DNA from 3 places in the Streptomyces sp. NPDC127108 genome. Region 1 is predicted to be linked to each of the others. Evidence: riboswitches for the same ligand, from Rfam matches in the RefSeq annotation. Region 1 holds a riboswitch; each other region holds the start of a gene.
What was found. A riboswitch is a leader RNA that binds a small molecule or an ion and turns the genes downstream of it on or off. The one in region 1 is predicted to bind cobalamin.
Positions count from the first base shown of each region.

Region 2: another riboswitch for cobalamin. It lies ahead of ACFVHO_RS26425 (prenyltransferase/squalene oxidase repeat-containing protein); the one in region 1 lies ahead of ACFVHO_RS29465 (ribonucleoside-diphosphate reductase subunit alpha).
Region 3: another riboswitch for cobalamin. It lies ahead of cobN (cobaltochelatase subunit CobN); the one in region 1 lies ahead of ACFVHO_RS29465 (ribonucleoside-diphosphate reductase subunit alpha).

Region 1 is NZ_JBHXTE010000040.1:21,619-24,886, forward strand. It holds gene ACFVHO_RS29465 (ribonucleoside-diphosphate reductase subunit alpha) at 1-1,831, opposite strand, end outside; cobalamin riboswitch at 1,962-2,121, opposite strand; gene ACFVHO_RS29470 (hypothetical protein) at 2,315-2,965, opposite strand; gene mctP (monocarboxylate uptake permease MctP) at 3,073-3,268, opposite strand, start outside.
Region 2 is NZ_JBHXTE010000033.1:109,424-112,691, reverse strand. It holds gene ACFVHO_RS26430 (hypothetical protein) at 1-1,059, opposite strand, end outside; cobalamin riboswitch at 1,195-1,270, opposite strand; cobalamin riboswitch at 1,335-1,483, shown strand; gene ACFVHO_RS26425 (prenyltransferase/squalene oxidase repeat-containing protein) at 1,589-3,268, shown strand, end outside.
Region 3 is NZ_JBHXTE010000015.1:38,200-41,467, reverse strand. It holds gene ACFVHO_RS14705 (precorrin-8X methylmutase) at 1-58, opposite strand, end outside; gene ACFVHO_RS14700 (precorrin-3B synthase) at 122-1,432, opposite strand; cobalamin riboswitch at 1,496-1,637, shown strand; gene cobN (cobaltochelatase subunit CobN) at 1,705-3,268, shown strand, end outside.

The DNA of each region.
Region 1 (3,268 bases):
GCAGCGCCGCCCACCGGTCGGGCCAGGTCAGCTCGACGTCGTAGTGGTCGGGGTGCAGGACGCCGCGCGCGGTGCGGGTCTTCTCCCAGGCGGGGAGCGGGCCGTTCCTCTCGGCGAGGTCGGCGGACGCCTCGTACGAAGCGAGCATGATGCGCTCGGCGATCCGGGTGGAGAGGGCGCGCGCCTCGGGCGAGTCGAACGGCAGCTTCAGCTGGAAGAAGACGTCCTGGAGGCCCATCGCGCCCAGGCCCACGGGCCGCCACTTGGCGTTGGAGCGCCCGGCCTGCTCGGTCGGGTAGAAGTTGATGTCCACGACGCGGTCGAGGAAGGTGACGGCCGTGCGCACGGTGGCGTCGAGCCGCTCCCAGTCGATGTCGCCGCTCGCCGTGTCGACGAACGCGCCCAGGTTCACCGAACCCAGGTTGCACACGGCCGTCTCACCGTCGTCCGTGACCTCCAGGATCTCCGTGCAGAGGTTGGAGGAGTGGACGGTGTGGCCCGGCTCGGCGGTCTGGTTGGCGGTGCGGTTGGCGGTGTCCTTGAAGGTCATCCAGCCGTTGCCGGTCTGCGCGAGGGTGCGCATCATGCGGCCGTACAGCTCACGGGCGGGGATGGTCTTCTGCGCGAGACCGGCCGCCTCCGCCTTCTTGTACGCGGCGTCGAACTCCTCGCCCCACAGGTCGACGAGCTCGGGCACGTCGGCGGGGGAGAACAGCGACCACGCCTGGTCGGCGGCCACGCGGCGCATGAACTCGTCGGGGATCCAGTGCGCCAGGTTCAGGTTGTGGGTGCGCCGGGCGTCCTCGCCGGTGTTGTCCCGCAGCTCCAGGAACTCCTCGATGTCGGAGTGCCAGGTCTCCAGGTAGACCGCGGCGGCGCCCTTGCGGCGGCCGCCCTGGTTCACGGCGGCGACGGAGGCGTCGAGCGTCTTCAGGAACGGCACGATGCCGTTGGAGTGCCCGTTGGTGCCGCGGATCAGGGAGCCGCGCGAGCGGATGCGGGAGTACGAGAGCCCGATGCCGCCGGCGTGCTTGGAGAGCCGCGCGACCTGGTGGTAGCGGTCGTAGATGGAGTCCAGCTCGTCGAGCGGCGAGTCGAGGAGGTAGCAGGACGACATCTGCGGGTGCCGGGTGCCGGAGTTGAAGAGCGTCGGCGAGGACGGCAGGTAGTCCAGACGGCTCATCAGGCGGTAGAGCGCGGCGACCTCGTCCAGGGCGCGCTCGGAGGCGTCCTCGGCGAGACCGGCGGCCACGCGCAGCATGAAGTGCTGCGGGGTCTCGACGACCTTGCGGGTGATCGGGTGCCGGAGCAGGTAGCGGCTGTGCAGGGTGCGCAGGCCGAAGTAGCCGAAGCGGCGGTCGGCGCCGTCGGCGAGCGCGGCGTCCACGAGGCCGTCGAGGGCTTCCGCGTGCAGGGTGGTGAACTCGGCGGTGCGGTCCGCGATCAGGCCCTCGCGGTGGCCGACGGCGACGGACTGGGAGAACGACGTGACGCCCTGCGAGGCGGCTTCCTCGCGGATACCGATGGTCAGGAGCCGGGCCGCGAGCTGGGAGTACGCGGGGTCCTCGGAGATGAGCCCGGCGGCCGCCTCGGTCGCCAGCTCCCGCAGCTCCACCTCGTCGGCCTTGGCCGAGCGGCCGCGCAGCGCGGCGGCGGCGACCCGGCCGGGGTCGGCGTCGGGGAGGTCGGCGGTGAGGTCGGTCAGGACGCGCAGCAGGGCGGTCCCCGGTCCGTCGGTGGTCTGCGCGGCCTGCTCGGCCTCGGCCTGCTTGCCGGCCTGCGCCGACTTCTGGGCCTGCGCTGACGCGGGTTCGGCGGGCGCGATGGTCACGTGGTGCTCTCCCTCGCTCGGCTCTGGGCCTTCGAGGGGGCGGGACGGCACGGACGCGCCCGCGCAGGGGCGACTCCGCGTCCACCAACCCATTCCGCGAGGCCCGGACGTCTCTGGCACCGGGACCGGACGGTCCAGGTGCGCTGTCGGCAGGTCGTCGGACTCACCGGCGCATGTTGCGGGCGCGAGCGCACAAATGCGTACCAGTACACCGTTGCGGGACAGTTCCGGACTTGCACCGGATTCCCCTGCGGCGACAGCGAGGACGAGCATACATCTTGTGCTGGCTTTCGGTGCCACCCCTAGATGTTGTGTCGGAGGGTAGCGGCGTTGTCGCGGGACGGGGCGCCCTGAACCTCAACTCGGGGGCGGGGCGTGGCATTCCAAGGGCGCGTCCGGTTGCCGCCCGGGGCCCGCTCGGAGGTGGCCGAGGCCCCGCTCAGAGGCCGCCCAGGCCCCGCTCGGCCGTCACTGCGGCGCCGTTCAGCCGCCCGCGCCCGGCGGGTCCTGGGGTGCGCCGTCGCCGTCGCGTGGGATGTCGCCGCGCTCCACCGGCGCGGCGGGGGAGGTCTTCTTCGGCAGTACGGCGTCCAGCTCGGCCGCGTCCGCGCGATGGGCCTTCTCGGCGGCGGCGCGCAGGGTGTCGCGGTCCACGAGGCCGGGGTCGGCGGAGAGCTGGATGCGCAGGCCGTGCTCGGAGCGGGCGTACTCGTGCCAGGAGCCGGACGCGTCGGTGCTGCCGGACGAGCCGGGGCCCGGCGTGCGGTACCAGCCCTTGCCGTCCTTCTCGCAGCGCTTCGCGGGCGGGTAGAGGCCTCGGCAGGACTTGTCGTCGACGGTGCCCCGCTCCACGCCGACCTTGATCTGTGCGCCCCCCTCCTTCGCCACGTACACCGCCTGGAAGCCGTCGTCCCCGAGGACGCCCACGGACTGCTCCGCCAGTGTGAACCCGTCGGCCTCGGTCACGTACACGTGCGCCGTCCGGGTCTGGGCGGCGCGGGCGCGGTCCTCCAGCTCGGCGCGGGAGGGCGTCGATCCGGCGGCGGAGCCCGGGTGCTCGGAGCCGCAGCCGGTGAGGGCCAGGGGCGCGAGCAGCAGCAGGGCGGCGGGGAGCAGGAGGCGAGGGCGCGGCATGGGCCCATTCTTTCGTACGCCGGTTCGGGGCCGGAGGCGGCACGGCGAAGGCCGCCGCGTCCCGAACGGAACGCGGCGGCCTCCAGGGTGGGCGGGAGCCCGGGACGTCAGTGCCCGGCGCCCACCTTCGGCAGTTCCACCGCCACGCCCTTGTCGCCGGCGTCCGCGGTGTAGTCCTCCGGGGACGTCTCGTCGACGCCGTCGGGGGCGCCCACGGCCTTCAGGACGAAGGTGAGGACGACGGTCACGACGACGTTCAGGACGAAGGCCGTCAGGCCGATGTAGCCGATCTCACCGATGCCC
Region 2 (3,268 bases), on a different contig from region 1:
CGTCGTCGGGGTCGGCGGGGCCGCCATGAAACCGCCCCCGGCCACGGCCCGAAGGCCGTCGATGGAGGCGTACGCGGACGGCGTGGTGTCGGTCGGCAGGTACTTGAAGCCGCCGCCCGGCTTGAACTGCTGGGCGATGAGGAAGTCCACCGGGGTCTTGCCCGCGGGCGTGAGGAAGTCGCCGGTCTGCGGGTTGATGCCGCAGGCGTTCAGGCCCGACACGGCCCAGCCGTTGGAGTCGGTGTTGGCGCCGAACATGGCGGCGAACGCACCGGAGTTGTTGATGAGCTTCGACTTCAGGAAGGCCCTGGCCTTGGTGATGGCGGGGTCGGTCGAGGGCACCCCGGACACGCACAGGGAGGCCATCGCGGCGCCGGTCATGTCGATGTCGCCGGGCGTGGCGAGCGCGTCGGGGTCGCCCTCGGCCTTGCCGAAGTTCCAGCCGCCGTCGTTGTGCTGGTTGGCGCGGACCGTGGCGACGGACCGGTCGAGCAGCGCCTGCGGCACGCGCTTGGCCCCGGACTGGGTCTTGGCGCCGCCCAGCGAGATCAGCGCGAAGACCGTGCCGTTGAAGTTGGACGGCGAACCCCAGTAGCCCGGCGCGGAGTTCTGCCAGTGCGCGTAGGTGTCCGCGATCAGGTTGCGGCTCGCCGAGACGCGGGCCGGGTCGATGCCCGCCGAGTAGGCGTTGATGATGCCGCGTTCGTAGTCGGTGACGACCGGCGAGGTGCCCGGCCAGCCCGCCGCCGCGAGGTGCGCGCGGTACACGGTGCGGGCGTTCTTGGAGGTGTCGCCGCCGGGGCTGACGTCGGCGGCCGCCGTGCCCGCCGAGGCGAAGGCCGAGAACGCCCACTCGTTGGACAGGCCCGCGCCCGCGTACGAACCGTCGGCGCCCTGCAGGGATCTGAGATAGCTCACGCCGTTCGTCTTGGACGTGGCTATCTGGCCGGGCGTGGCGGTGGCGGCCGCGGGGAGCGCGGTCAGGACGAGGGCGCCCACCGCGCCGAGGGCGGTGGGCACGGCGAGGAGGGTGCGGCGGGCGGCACGGGTCGAGGTCATGTCGGGGGCTCCCGGGATGAGGGGGCGGCGGCCTCACGTCCCCCGCGGCCGGTCCCCTGTGCGTGGACCCGAGCCGGACGACACGCGGCCGTCGCCCGAGCGCGTGGGGTCGACGTCCATTGACGCTGGCCGTTCGGGCATTCGGGCTCGGCCCGGCTCCCTGCCGGTCCACACCGCTGCGCGTCAGCTCTGGGTTCCCACCAGATTCCCCCGATCGGCAGCACAGGACGGTACTCGAACCTCACAGAACCCGCACACCCTTGCCATCACATTCGCAACTGTGCTCTAATTCGGCCGATTCCAAGCTCAGTCATCAGGGGAAGCCGGTCGAAGTCCGGCGCTGACCCGCAACCGTAGGTTCGCCGAGCGCCTCAAGTGCCCGGCGGGCGAGCCGGATTACCTGGACTGAGGGCAAGCGATTGACGCCGTCGCGGACTACGGCGTGGTTCGGACGGTTTCTCCACGCGGGCCCCGGCCCCGGACCTGCCACCACGCGGACTCCGCCGCGGCAGACGCCCAGGGGGCAGTGGTGGGGCAGGGAACCGGACGGGTCCGGAGCATACGCACGAGAGGTCTCGCGCTGCTGTGCGCGGCCGCGACAGCGCTGGGCGGCGGTGTCCTGCTGCTCGGCCCGGCCACTCCCGCCGCGGCCGATCCGATGAGCTCCTGCACGCGCACCAAGGGCGCGGTCGTCGCGGTGGACTTCGCCGACTGGGGCGGCGGTGTGGTGCGCGGCTGCGACGCCACTCCGACGACCGGCTACGACCTGCTGCACGAGGCCGGATTCAGCACCGAGGGCACCGAGCACGACGGGCCCGCCTTCATCTGCCGCCTCGGGCACAAGAAGTTCAACTCCGGCAAGCAGTACCCGACGCCGGGCCAGGAGAAGTGCAAGCTCACCCCGCCCGCCACCGCCTACTGGTCGTACTGGATCGCCCCGCCCGGCCAGGACTACTGGACGTACAGCCCGCTCGGCGCCATGAGCCAGAATCCGAAAAACGGCTCCGTCGAGGCCTGGGTGTTCGGCGCCACCGACCCCGACGGCACCAGCGGCGGCCCCACGTTCACCCCCGCCCAGGTGCGCGCGGGCGGCCAGACCGACCCGGGCGACAACCCGCCCGACGTCAAGCCAGGCAAGGTCGACCTGAAGGCCGCGGACGCCTGGCTCAGGGGCCGGCTCACCGGGGGCGACCACGTCCGCGACGAGGGTGCCGAGAACGCCAACCTCTACCAGACGGCGCACACCGCCCTCGCCCTCGCGGCCACCAAGGGCCGCAGTACCACCCTCGACCGGATGAAGTCCTACCTCGCCGCGCGCACCGAGGAGTTCGCCTACCCGCAGGGCACGGGCAAGGCCCCGAGCCCGATGGGCGCGTCCCTGCTGGCGCTGCTCGCCGAGAGCACCGAGGGCGACCCGCACTCCTTCGGCGGCCACAACCTGGCCGGTGACCTCGGCAGGAGCGTGTGCACCGCGGGCGGTACCGCCGACTGCGTCGCCAAGGGCGACTTCCCCGGTGTGGGCGACGTGGAGACCCAGGCCCTCGCCGTGCTCGCGCTGCACCGCGCGGGCCGGAAGGTCCCCGCCGACGCCGTCGCACGCGTCGCCGCCCACCAGTGCAAGGACGGCGGCTTCAGCCCGACGCTGCTGCGGGACGGCGACACCTGCTCCTACAGCGACCCCGCCACCACGCCCTACGCGACCATCGCGCTCCAGCAGGCGGGCGGCCACACCGACACCGTGGCGAAGGCCCGCAAGAACCTGCGCGGCGCCCAGCTCCCCACCGGTGCCGTCGCCGCCTACCCCGGCGTGACCACCGGAGACGTGACCGCCACCGCCAGGTCCGCCCAGGCGATGCGGCTCCTCGGCGACACGGTCCGCGCGGACGCCGCCGTGTCCTGGCTGTCGCGGCAGCAGACGAAGTCCGGCGGCTTCGGCTCCGACGAGGGCGCCACCGACCCGGCCATCTTCCCGACCTGGGCCGCCGCGTTCGCGGGCGCGCGCACCAGCCTGGCCGCGCTCACCACCAAGCGCCCCGACCAGACCAAGCCGCCCGTCGACCCGACGAAGCCGCCCACCGACCCCTCCGACCCGGACCCGGTGAAGCCGCCGACCTCCGGGGTGAAGCCGCCGTGGCGCGCCGGTGAGGGCCCCGACCTGAAGAAGGGCACCGCCTACCTCACGGCGGGCTCCCGGCTGAAGAAGGGCCAC
Region 3 (3,268 bases), on a different contig from region 1:
GGATCGTGGCGAAGGACTGGCGGTAGATCGCCGGTCCGTCCTTCTCGTACTCGTGCACGGTGCGTTCGCTCTCTTGATAGGGCATGGAACAGTCAGGTGTCGCGATGTCGTTCATACGGTGTCAGCGGCGGGCCGTGGCCACCGCGGCGGCCAGTGCGCGGGAGCCACCCGGGACGTCCACCGGGCCGTGGCGTTCCCCGTCCCGCGTGAGGGAGATCCGGTGCCCGTCGGGAGTGGCGACCACGTCGACCCACTCACCGCGGGGGTGCCCGCACCGGCGCTCGCACCCGGACCAGTACACGGGCAGCGCCCCCACGGCACCCAACGCGGCCGTCGCCTCGGCCCGCACATCGGCCAGCGACCGCCCACAGCCGGGCCGGCCGATACAGGCTCCCACGCCGGTCCAGGGCGAGTAGGGGCCGCCGATCAGGCCGACGGCGCACAGCGCGTCCAGGAGGTCCGCGGCCTGCCGTTGCCCGACTCCGGGGACGACGACCCCGCGCCACGGGGTCAGCCGCAGCTCGCCGCTTCCCTGGTGGCGAGCGGTGGCCGTCAGGGTCTGCCACTGTGCCGTGCTGACGCGTCCCAAGGGCAGCCCGACGGACAGCGCGGCCTCGTCCGGCGGGCCGGACACCACGCCGAGGGCGGGAGCGCCCGAGCCCTGTGGGCGGGCCGGGCCCGCGGTCACGGTGGTGTCGAGCCCGGCCTGCCGCAGGCGTCCGACGACCGTGCCGAGGAGGGAGTCGGCGTCGCCGGGCAGGTCCGCCACCCGCCAGGCGCCCGAGTCGGCTGCCTCCTCCAGGAAGGTCTCGGCGGCGCTCAGGGCGGCTTGTGGCGCTTGCGCGCCAGGGATCAGAACCGCGCCCTTTGCGGCACCGATCCGCAGGAGCGCGTGATCGTCGCCGCGTGCCAGCAGGGTCACGTCGGCGCCGAGCGCGTCCACGTCGCCGCGGCCGTCGTCGAGCGCGAACAGGAACCGGCCGGACAGCCCGGCGGCCGCGTCGCTGTCGCACAGCAGTCGGTCCAGGGCGAGCAGCCAGCCACGGATGTCCCTCTCCCCCCGGCCGTCGAGCCCGGACAGAGGGGAGGCCACGATGTTCCGGGCCCGCTCGTGACGTGCCGAGGGCAACAGCCCGGAATCGCCAAGGAGCCGGGCCAGTTCGCCCCCGCAGTCCGGACCAAGGCCGCGGAGCTGGACGTTGCCGCGCGAAGTGAGATGCAGCTCACCGTCCCCCAGCCGCCCGGCCGCCTCCTGGAGGGCGTCCGCCTGCGCCACGGTGAGCACACCGCCGGGTACCCGGACACGTGCCAGTGCCCCGTCGTCCGCCCGGTGCAGCCGCAGCGTTCCGGGGCAGGCATCACCGCGGTCCCGGGCAGACGCGTCCCCCGGGACTGGGGGCGGGATGGCCGATGGGAGCATGGCGGCGAGCATAGCGACCCGTCACCACAGGTCCGTAGGCCCCTGGCAGCCAGGTGCCCCTTACTATGCCTACCGACGGGCCGTACGGCCCGTGGTCGCCAAAGACGGCGACAAGGGGAGGAAGCCCGGTGTGATTCCGGCGCGGTCCCGCCACTGTGAGCCCGGTCGTACCGGCAGGGCGAGTCAGGAACTCCCTTCCCCGCACCCTCGGCCTCGTTCGAGCAGGGGAGACCCACTGCGACACCACCCGGGGCGTGGACACCCCGAGGAAGGCCCGACGCCGCATGATCGTGCTCCTGTCGACGTCCGACACCGACCTGCTCAGCGCCCGTGCCGCAAGCGGGCCGGTCGCCTACCGCTACGCGAACCCCTCCCGGCTTCCGCTGCAGGACCTTCCGCAACTCCTCGACGGCGCCGACCTGGTCGTCGTGCGTCTCCTCGGCGGTGTGCGCGCCTGGCAGGACGGCCTCGACCAAGTCCTCGCGACCGGGCGCCCCGTCGTCGTCCTCACCGGCGAACAGGCCCCCGACGCCCAGCTGATGGCAGCGTCGACCGTCCCCATCGGCATCGCCGCCGAGGCCCACGCCTATCTGGCGCACGGCGGCCCCGGCAACCTGGAGCAACTGGCCAGGTTCCTCTCCGACACCGTCCTGCTCACCGGCCACGGCTTCGAACCGCCCGCTCCCGCACCGTCCTGGGGACCGCTGGAGCGTACCGGCCGTCAGGTCGAGGGACCGACCGTCGCGGTGCTCTACTACCGCGCCCACCACATGAGCGGCAACACCGCGTTCATCGAGTCCCTGTGCCGCGCGATCGAGGACGCGGGCGCCCGCCCGCTGCCGCTGTACGTCGCCTCGCTGCGCACCCCCGAACCCGAACTCGTCGACGCGCTGGGCGCCGCCGACGCCATCGTGACCACGGTCCTCGCGGCAGGCGGCACGCGGCCCGCCGAGGCCTCGGCGGGCGGCGACGACGAGTCCTGGGACGCCGGAGCCCTCAGCGGCCTCGACGTACCCATCCTCCAGGCCCTCTGCCTCACCAGCTCGCGCACCGACTGGGAAGGCAACGACGAGGGCGTCTCCCCGCTGGACGCCGCCAGCCAGATCGCGGTCCCCGAGTTCGACGGCCGTCTGATCACCGTGCCGTTCTCGTTCAAGGAGATCGACGAGGACGGACTTCCCGCCTACGTCGCCGACGACGAGCGCGCGGCGCGCGTGGCGGGCGTCGCCGTACGGCACGCGCGGCTGCGCCACATCCCGGCCGCCGACAAGCGGATCGCGCTGGTCCTGTCCGCGTATCCGACGAAGCACTCCCGGATCGGCAACGCGGTCGGCCTCGACACCCCCGCCAGCGCCGTGGCGCTGCTGCGCCGACTCCAGGGCGAGGGCTACGACTTCGGCACCGAGGAGGTGCCCGGCCTCGTGTCCGGTGACGGCGACGAACTGATCCGCGCCCTGATCGAGGCGGGCGGCCACGACCAGGAGTGGCTCACCGAGGAGCAGCTGGCCCGGAACCCGGTCCGGATCCCGGCGGCCGACTACCGCCGCTGGTACGCCACGCTTCCCGCCGAGCTCCGCGCGTCCGTCGAGGAGCACTGGGGTGCCGCGCCCGGCGAGATGTTCGTCGATCGCTCCCGCAACCCGGAGGGCGACATCGTCCTGGCCGCCCTGCGCCGCGGGAACCTGCTCATCCTCATCCAGCCGCCGCGGGGCTTCGGCGAGAACCCGATCGCGATCTACCACGACCCCGATCTGCCGCCCTCGCACCACTACTTGGCCGCGTACCGCTGGATCGCCGCCTCCGCCGACGACAACGGCTTCGGCGCCGACGCGATGATCCACCTCGGCA